3 regions of the Moritella sp. F3 genome follow, and region 1 is predicted to be linked to each of the others. Evidence: predicted binding sites of a transcription regulator. Region 1 holds the regulator's gene; each other region holds the start of a gene.

Region 1 (3,287 bases):
CAGTTAAAGACATTAGTTAATAATGAAAAAGTCGTGATTCGTAACTATTTAGTTGTTCCTGCAACCGCACAGCGTAGGGTAGTACAAGAAACACTAGAGCATTTTCACCACATTCCATTATCGGGTTGTATTCTAAGTAAAGTGGATGAAAGTTTAAGCCTCGGTGAGATTTTAAGTGTGTTGATACAGCACCAACTACCGATTGCCTATATTACTAATGGGCAAAGAGTACCTGAAGATATAGATTCAGCGAATGCTCAGCAATTAGTTCGAACTGTACTCAATAGAGATACTCTCGAAGAGCAAAACGATACGCATTTTTGGTTAGGCGATGATAAATAGTAATGAATAAAAATATTTTTTTCGATCAAGCAAGTGGTCTAAGACAAATGAGTAATAACAAAAAAGTTAAAGTTATTGCCGTTTCAGGTGGTAAAGGTGGCGTAGGTAAAACCAACGTAACACTGAACATGGCAGTAGCACTCGCGGCCCAAGGCAAGCGAGTTATGGTTTTAGATGCCGATCTTGGATTGGCAAACGTCGATGTTTTACTCGGCTTACGTGTACATAAAAATATCTCTCATGTGATATCGGGAGAATGTACATTAGATGATATTTTGATTGAAGGGCCAAATGGCATTTTGATCGCACCTGCGACATCAGGTACACGTTCGATGGTTGAGTTATCGATGCAAGAGCATGCCGGTTTAATCCGCGCCTTTGGCGAACTCAAGACACCGATTGATGTGTTGTTAGTTGATACTGCTGCTGGTATCTCGGACATGGTATTAAGTTTTTGCCGTGCTTCACAAGATATTCTGATGGTGGTGTGTGATGAACCAACATCGATTACTGATGCGTACGCGTTAATTAAATTGTTATCTAAAGAACACGGTGTCCACAAATTTAAAATTGTCGCCAATATGGTGCGCAGTTTACGTGAAGGCCAAGAATTATTTACTAAGTTGACACGTGTTACCGACCGATTTTTAGATGCAACATTAGAACTTGTTGCTTGTATTCCGTTTGATAACAGTGTTCGTCAAGCTGTACGTAAACAAAAAGTGGTTGTCGAGGCGTTTCCAAAAGCACCTGCAGCACTCGCGTTTAGAGCGTTGGCAAGTAAAGCTGCTACTTGGCCTGTTCCGAATAAAGTCGGTGGTCATTTAGAGTTTTTCATTGAGAACCTGTTTGAGAACAAAGCCAGGGTAGAAGATTGAAGTGAATAAGGCATCCCCTTACACTAGCATCCAGTCGCAACAGAATCAGGCGGTTGAGCAATTCGGTTTCTTAGTTAAACGAATTGCCCATCACTTGCTACTTCGTTTGCCGCCGAGTGTTCAGTTAGATGATTTAATCCAATCAGGAATGATTGGGTTACTGGATGCTGCGCGCAATTTTGATGGCTCTAAAGGTGCTAGTTTTGAAACGTATGCGGGTATTCGTATTCGTGGCTCAATGATTGATGAAATGAGACGTGGAGACTGGGTTCCTCGATCTGTGCATAAAAATGGCCGCGATATTGCGTCGGCTATTGATCGTATCGAGAAGCAAACGGGAACGGATGCTAAAGATACCGATGTTGCTGTAGAATTAGGCATTAGCCTGACTGACTACCATAGTATGTTGATGGATGTTAACAGTGGGCATATATTGGCGGTCGAGGATCTGACTGCAAATAATGAAGACGCTTATTCGGCTTATGAAGGTAAATCAAGTAGCCCTTGTACAGACTTTTCTGACCAGCGTTTTCAACAAGCACTAGCGAATTGCATTAAAACATTACCGGAAAGAGAAAGCTTAGTTTTATCGCTTTATTACGATGAAGAGTTAAACCTAAGAGAGATCGGGGAAGTGTTGAGTGTCAGTGAATCTAGAGTAAGTCAAATTCACAGCCAAGCAATGCATCGTGTTAAAGCGCGAATGCACGCTTGGTTGGATGATTAAGTTTAATTGGTACTGTTTATTTAGTACCTCAGTATTGAAGTAATATATTTATAGGAATCAGGGCCTGTACATATTGTAATTACTTATTTTGGAGAGCAACTTGAAAAAGCAAATTAAAATTCTTATTGTCGACGATTTTTCTACGATGAGACGTATCATTAAGAACTTATTACGTGATCTTGGTTTTAACAACACCTATGAAGCTGATGATGGCAATACAGCCTTACCTATGCTGAAAAATGGCGACTATGACTTTGTTGTTACCGATTGGAACATGCCGGGCATGCAAGGTATTGATCTGCTTAAAGAGATCCGTAAAGATCAAGCACTTTGCCACATACCAGTATTAATGGTTACAGCTGAAGCGAAACGTGAGCAGATTATCGAAGCTGCACAATCAGGTGTGAACGGTTACATTATTAAACCATTTACAGCTGCGACGTTAAAAGAAAAGTTAGAGAAGATTTTCGAACGAATTCAATAGGCAAGGATGCGCATGAGTGAACAACAAGAATCATTGATTTCATTAGAAAAGGCTAAAGAATTGGTTGCGCTGTTAGAGTGTGACCAGATAGAAAAGGCCAATGAAATCATTATTGATATTCAGAATGAAAGTTCAGATGCACTATTTGAAAAAGTAGGTGTGCTAACTCGCCAATTGCATGATTCATTAGAAGACTTCCAATTAGATACGCGTATTGAAAGTTTCGCTAATGATGAATTTCCGGATGCTAGAGAGCGTTTAAATTACGTTATTGAGATGACGGATAAAGCGGCAAACCGCACGATGGATGCTGTGGAAGCTTGCTTACCGATTGCGGATAGTTTCAATGATCGTATCCAACAAGTGATGCCAAATTGGAAGAGCTTGATGAGTCGTGATTTGCAACTTGGTCAATTTAAAGAACTTTGTAAATTATTAGATGATTTTCTTCAAGTTTCAGTCTCTGATGCCGATAGTTTAAGACAGTACTTAACTGAAATTCTAATGGCACAAGATTTCCAAGACTTAACAGGTCAAATGATCCGTCGCGTGATTAATCTAGTGCAAGAAGTTGAAGTTAAATTAGTTGAAATGTTGACTATGTTTGGTGAAGCAGCAAAACCGCTAAACAAATCAACAGAGCAACCTAAAGAAATAAGTGGCATTGAGGCAGAAGGTCCGATCATGAACGCGAGTGAACGTGTTGATGTGGTAGACGGCCAAAATGATGTTGATGATTTATTGTCAAGTTTAGGATTTTAAGGGAGATATTGATGAGCTTTGATGTTGATGAAGATATTCTACAGGACTTCCTGATAGAAGCATCTGAAATTCTGGAGCTACTCTCTGAGCAACT
Region 2 (3,287 bases), on a different contig from region 1:
TTGGTGGGATACCTGAAAGTACTTTTTTACCGTTTTCACGAAAACTAGAGTAAATATCACCAGACAATAGTTTAGCTAAGTGCTTATTTACTGCGCCGACGTTTTCAGAAATCGACATGTCGTTATCATTTAAAATGACGAGTACGTCTTTGTCGATATGACCTGCGTGGTTTAACGCTTCAAATGCCATACCGCCAGTGATAGCACCGTCGCCAATAATGGCAACCGTCTTGCGATTTTTATCTTCTTGATCGGCTGCAACAGCAAGGCCAAGCGCTGCACTGATAGAAGTAGATGAATGACCTACGTTTAAATGATCATATTCACTTTCATCACGCCAAGGGAAAGGGTGTAATCCACCTTTCTGACGAATAGTAGACATGCGGTCACGACGGCCAGTTAAGATCTTGTGTGGGTAGGCTTGATGACCTACATCCCATAACAATTTGTCGTATGGTGTATTGTAAACATAATGCAAGGCAACGGTTAGTTCAACAACGCCTAAACCAGATGCAAAGTGACCGCCACTTTTACCAACCGAATGTAATAAATAGCTACGCAGTTCATCGCATAAATCATCTAGGCGATCAGCAGGTAATTGACGCAACTCTTCTGGAATGTCTGCTAATGCCAATGTAGGGTAGTTCGAAATATCTAAGCTCATAATTTTTATAATTTTATACTTTGTTAGAATCTGTTACTTATTTCGCTCGATGATGTACTGCGTAAATAAAGCGAGAGTGCTGGTATCATGCGGAATGGTTTCTAAGGCAAACATCGCTTGTTGATACAGAGCTTGGGCTTTTTCTTGTGCCCCTGCTAAACCGAGTAATGCTGGGTAAGTTGATTTGTTTAATTCAACATCTGAACCTTGCGGTTTACCGAGCGTTGCAGTATCACTTATTATATCGAGAATGTCATCTTGAACTTGGAAAGCTAAACCGATGGCGTTTGACCATTTATCTAATGCAGCCAATAACTCAACCGAGCAAAGTGGTGATGCGAGGCAACCCAGTTTGGCTGCGCAATTAATTATCGCACCGGTTTTATTATTGTGGATAGCTTCAAGTTGTGCCAACGAAACCTGTTTATCGGTCGCGGCTAAATCCATTGCTTGACCACCACACATACCACGATAACCGCTGGCTTGGGTAAGTGATTTCAGCATCGCTAAACGATTCTTCTCAGCTTCTGGGGCTAATGGGCAATCAAGTAGCATTTCAAAAGCAAAGGGCTGCAGCGCATCACCCGCTAAGATCGCAGTCGCATGATCGAATTTAATATGACAGGTCGGTTGGCCACGGCGTAAATCATCATCATCCATTGCCGGTAAATCATCATGAATTAATGAATACGCATGAATTGATTCGATTGCGCCTGCTGGACCATCAAGATCGCGTAAGTTAGCCCCGAGCATTTCACCGACGGCGTAGACGATCACTGGACGAACACGTTTGCCACCCTGTAATAGACCATATTCCATTGCAGCAGCAAGCTGCGTGTCATGTCTTGGTAGCAAGTTTATTTGCTGTTGCAAATAGTCGTTGATACGACCCTGGTATTGGGCAATTGAGTTTGAAATCTGCACGGTTTAATTACTACTGTCAGAATTGAAAGGAGCGAGCGTTTGCTGGTCACCGTTGGCGAGTAATATTGCTACTTGTTGTTCAGCATGCTGCAGTTTTTGCGAGCTAGCACGTGTTAAACTAATACCACGTTCAAATTGCTTCAACGCATTATCAAGTTCACTATCACCTTGCTCTAAGCTGTTCACAATTGTCTCTAACTCTGCAATAGACGCCTCAAACGTCATATTTTCTGGTTTTTTTACCGCCATCGGGTGTCCCTCTGATAATATACTCAGGTATTATACCCAAGTTAATAAGGTATATACAGCTTAACTGTGAGATGGCAGTGATAAGCAAGACAAGATCACTTAAGATATTTGCTTGCTTGCCGATATAGTTCAATGAACGCACTCGCTAGAAATATGATGATAATTTGCTTGGGATGGGGAATGTTGTGGATTTAGCAACTTTAATAGGATTGGTCGGCTCGTTTGCCTTTGTTGTCATGGCAATGGTATTGGGTGGCGATATAAGCACGTTTGTTGATACGCAGTCAGTGTTGATTGTATTTATCGGCTCACTCTTTGTGGTATTGATGCATTTTAATTTTGGCCAATTTTTAGCTGCTGCAAAAATTGCGATTAAAGCATTTATGTTCAAAATCGATAAACCTGAAGAGTTAATCGAGCAAGCGGTTGAAATGGCGGATGCTGCCCGTAAAGGTGGTTTCTTAGCCCTTGAAGAAGCAGAAGTAAAAAATGAATTTATGCAAAAAGGCATCGATTTGTTAGTCGATGGTCATGATGCAACGGTTGTTAGCCAAACGTTACAGAAAGATATTAAGCTGACGACCGCGCGTCATAAGGCCGGTATCCATGTGTTTACGATGATTGGTGAAGTTGCCCCTGCGATGGGCATGATTGGTACGCTGATCGGTCTCGTTGCCATGTTGTCGAACATGGATGACCCTAAATCAATTGGCCCAGCAATGGCGGTAGCCTTATTAACCACATTATATGGTGCTGTTTTTGCCAATATGATAGCGATCCCGATCGCCGGTAAGTTGAAATTACGTTCTGAAGAAGAGATGCTCAATAACACCCTGATCATGGATGCTATTTTAGGTATTCAAGAAGGGCGAAACCCAAGGGTAATCGAAAGTTTGTTAAAAAATTACCTCAATTCATCAAAACGTGAAGTGGCCGATGGCGGCGTCTAGTGAGTAGAGAGATATCCTATGTCAGATGAATGTGATTGCCCACCTCCAGGCCTCCCCGCCTGGATGGGAACATTTGCCGATTTAATGAGCCTATTAATGTGCTTCTTTGTATTACTGCTGTCATTTTCAGAAATGGATGTAGTGAAATTTAAGCAAATTGCAGGCTCAATGCAGTTCGCATTTGGTGTCCAAAATCAAATTGATGTAAAAAACATCCCGAAAGGCACCACTGTGATCGCGCAGGAGTTTCGTCCGGGTCGTCCGGATCCCACACCAATCGAAACTATCATGCAGCACACTATTGATAACAGTGAAGCTGAATTGGATTTCAAAGATGGGGAAGATCAAAATGCGGGTGGTAAAAATAAATTAGAGGAAGACAGTAACGGCGGAAAATCGCCCGAAACCTCAACTCGTGATAATACACCAACAGAAAATGTTGAAGTGACAGAAGATACAAGTGAATTGGTTAAAGCGCTGGCTGAAGCATTAAAAGAAGA
Region 3 (3,287 bases), on a different contig from region 1:
TTCAAGATCTAAACCAGAACCTGAGCCTGCCATCGTTATACCAGCCATACATATCCTTAATTTTCATCTATAGATAATGTAAGAGGCAATTATTTGCCTCTTACATTAAACATTCGACTATTTTATCACGCTATTAACATCAGACCATTTCATCGAATAAAAGTCCTGAACTAGCTGATACATTATCCTGAAACTTTTCAATGTTAGCAGCCATCTTCAATACAGCCTCTGACGGCAGTTCTTTCAGTATTTCACCACTATCAGGATCCACAATTTTAACAAGCATGCGGCCTGTATCGTCATGGATACTAAAATTTAACTTCTTATTATTAACATCGAAATGAGCTTGCAGTGTATCCTTTGCTTCAAGCAATTTTTGTTCCAGATCTATGTCATCGGCAAGTTTAGGGACAGATAGATGAGTTTTTTCAGGGAATGGGCTTTCACTAGGTGAAATTAAAACGGCAGGATTGGTAATGACAGATTCTTTTGTCACTACAGGGTCGGGATAAAAACGAGTGCTCTTATTATCCATATGATTATCAATGGACATGGTAACCCCCAAAGACTAAAATGCCCCGCAAAGTGCAGGGCAAAAATAAACTTAACCGTTTACAGTAGAGATAATGCTACTTGTGACGATTGGTTCGCTTGGCTTAACATTGAGCTAGCAGCTTGTTGCTGTACTTGTGTTTGCGCCAATTGAGCTGATTCTGCTGCAAAATCTGTATCAACAATACGTGATTTAGATGCTGAAACATTTTCAGAAATATTCGTAATGTTACGAATTGTTGATGAGAAACGGTTTTGTTTCGCACCCAGTTCTGCACGTGTGTCGGTTACAACAGCAAGCACTGAATCTAATTTAGCAATTGCAGCTTGTGCGCCACCGGCAGATGAAAGAGTCACTGTCGCAGTTAAACCAAGCGCTGTAGCGCCCATATCTTGTGAAATGGTAAGGTTAATTGTTTGACCTGAATCCGCACCGACTTGAATGTCAGCAGCGTATGTACCATTAAGTAGCTCTTCACCCGCAAATGTAGTATCCGTTGATACACGGGTAATTTCTTCTTTTAATTCACCAAACTCTTTATCCAATGCTACACGGTCAGCATCGCTGTTTGAACCATTCGCAGATTGAATTGAAAGCACACGCATACGTTGTAACATATTTGTTGTTTCGTCTAACGCACCTTCAGCTGTTTGAGCAAGCGAAATACCATCATTAGCATTTCGTGCGCCTTGGTTTAGACCATTTACTTGCGACTCTAAACGTGAACCGATTTGTAAACCAGCAGCATCATCAGCAGCGCTATTAATACGTTTACCTGATGATAAACGTTCGAAAGAAGTTTGTAAGTCGTTAGTCGCATTCGATAAGTTACGTTGTGAATTTAAAGATGCTACATTGGTATTTACATAAACAGCCATATTCGTCTCCTAAAAGAAATCCTGTAAAGGACTGCTGTGTATGTAAAATACAGCCCTTATTCATAATCGGTTATTTGTATCGTCATAAAAGTTATCGACACCAAAAATACATCCTTTAGAGTTATTTTGGTTTTTTTCTGTTTTTTTTCTTAAAGATATGAAAAACAAAATAAAATCATTACATTTCAGTTTGTTATGCAACAATAATTTTATCTGTCGAATTATTATATTATTGATAATCATAAAGATATGGAATAACAGAGGCTGTCAATTAAAAGTAGAGCAAATAGAGGGGGTCGTTTAGTGCGGTGCTATTTTCATTTAGTGCAGTACTATTTTGGCTCTTGCGAGCCAAAATAAGAATATCATTAACGTTACTACAATTAGCCTTGCAGTAATGACATTGCCACTTGTGATTGCTGATTAGCTTGACTAAGCATAGTACTTGCCGCTTGTTGTGATACTTGGTTTTGCGCCAGTTTTGCTGATTCTGCGGCAAAGTCTGCATCCATAATACGTGATTTAGACGCTGACACATTCTCTGAAATATTAGACAGATTACGAATAGTCGAAGAAAAACGATTTTGTTTCGCACCTAAGTCTGCGCGAATGTCCGTTACCGTTGCAATCGCTGAATCAATATCTGTAATAGCGTCCTGTGCGGCCGTTGCCACGAGTAGGTTAGCCATTGTTGAACCAACACCTAGACCTGCGGCATTGGTATTCGTGGTAATTTTTACATTAATAATTTGATTGGCATCGGGACCGATTTGAAAATCTTGATCAAAGGTCGCGTTAAGTAAATCCATACCACCGAATGTTGTATCGTCAGCAACACGGTTAAGTTCTTCTTGCAACTGACCAAACTCTTTATCAAGTGCAACACGATCAGCATCACTGTTTGAACCATTGGCAGATTGAATTGACAGCACACGCATACGCTGTAGCATATTCGTTGTTTCGTCTAGTGCCCCTTCCGCTGTTTGCGCAAGAGAAATACCATCATTGGCATTTCGTGACGCTTGATTCAAGCCGTTTACCTGAGACTCTAGACGAGAACCGATTTGCAGACCTGCTGCGTCATCAGCCGCTGAGTTAATACGCTTACCAGAAGATAGGCGCTCAAATGATGTTTGTAACGCATTTGTAGAATTCGTCAAATTACGTTGTGAATTTAAAGATGCTACATTTGTATTTACATATAAGGCCACGGTATCTTCCTTCTTCGCTATTTCAAATTAAATTAATTTTATATATCTAAAGATATAGCAATCACTGTGCCAAATACTAAACAAGCTAACAACAATATTACAAACCATTGATTTTACTTAACTTTAAATAAATTTAAAATTGATTTATATGACTTTAATTATATCAATGCCACTTCTAACCCTTACACTTTCCGTCAAAGCCAAAAAATTGCCGCCCAAGTGGCGGGAATATGCCAAGGAAACAAATAGTTTGCAGGTATATGTACGTTAGTTGAAATAAGGGAAGTGGCACTGTATGACTCGGGCGAGTGAAATAAACGTCGAACATAGGCATAAGTAAAACGAAGATGGTTAGTCAGTAGTAATAGTGCTGGAAGAAGGGTAATAGAAGGAGATAAAGGGAAAGAAAATACTTTTACCTATACGCTTAATAAGGGCTGTCGCGATAAGGATATAGGTAAAAGCAATATATTAGGCGGCCCCAAAAGGGGCCAGAGGGAGCCCGCCCTCTTAGCCTAATAGCGACATAGCAACTTGTGATTGCTGATTCGCTTGACTTAGCATCGTACTCGCTGCTTGTTGCGATACTTGATTTTGCGCAAGCTGTGCAGATTCAGCAGCAAAGTCAGCATCCATAATACGTGA

The links. The regulator FliA, encoded in region 1, starts transcription of late flagellar genes. The targets are predictions, from matches to a motif close to CTAAAGNTNNNNNNNNNNNNGCCGATA.
Region 2: the regulator FliA is predicted to act here: its motif matches at 1,936-1,962, upstream of pomA (flagellar motor protein PomA).
Region 3: the regulator FliA is predicted to act here: its motif matches at 1,524-1,550, upstream of JFU56_RS09695 (flagellin).

Annotation. Positions count from the first base shown of each region.
Region 1 is NZ_BLRL01000008.1:25,464-28,750, forward strand. Features, by position in the region: gene flhF (flagellar biosynthesis protein FlhF) at 1-342, shown strand, start outside; gene JFU56_RS14195 (MinD/ParA family protein) at 345-1,220, shown strand; gene JFU56_RS14200 (RNA polymerase sigma factor FliA) at 1,222-1,947, shown strand; gene cheY (chemotaxis response regulator CheY) at 2,048-2,431, shown strand; gene JFU56_RS14210 (protein phosphatase CheZ) at 2,444-3,193, shown strand; gene JFU56_RS14215 (chemotaxis protein CheA) at 3,205-3,287, shown strand, end outside.
Region 2 is NZ_BLRL01000012.1:18,766-22,052, reverse strand. Features, by position in the region: gene dxs (1-deoxy-D-xylulose-5-phosphate synthase) at 1-664, opposite strand, end outside; gene ispA ((2E,6E)-farnesyl diphosphate synthase) at 698-1,588, opposite strand; gene JFU56_RS17165 (exodeoxyribonuclease VII small subunit) at 1,592-1,837, opposite strand; gene pomA (flagellar motor protein PomA) at 2,023-2,787, shown strand; gene JFU56_RS17155 (flagellar motor protein MotB) at 2,806-3,287, shown strand, end outside.
Region 3 is NZ_BLRL01000004.1:258,713-261,999, reverse strand. Features, by position in the region: gene fliD (flagellar filament capping protein FliD) at 1-48, opposite strand, end outside; gene JFU56_RS09700 (flagellar protein FlaG) at 140-553, opposite strand; gene JFU56_RS09695 (flagellin) at 613-1,431, opposite strand; gene JFU56_RS09690 (flagellin) at 1,815-2,642, opposite strand; gene JFU56_RS09685 (flagellin) at 3,153-3,287, opposite strand, start outside.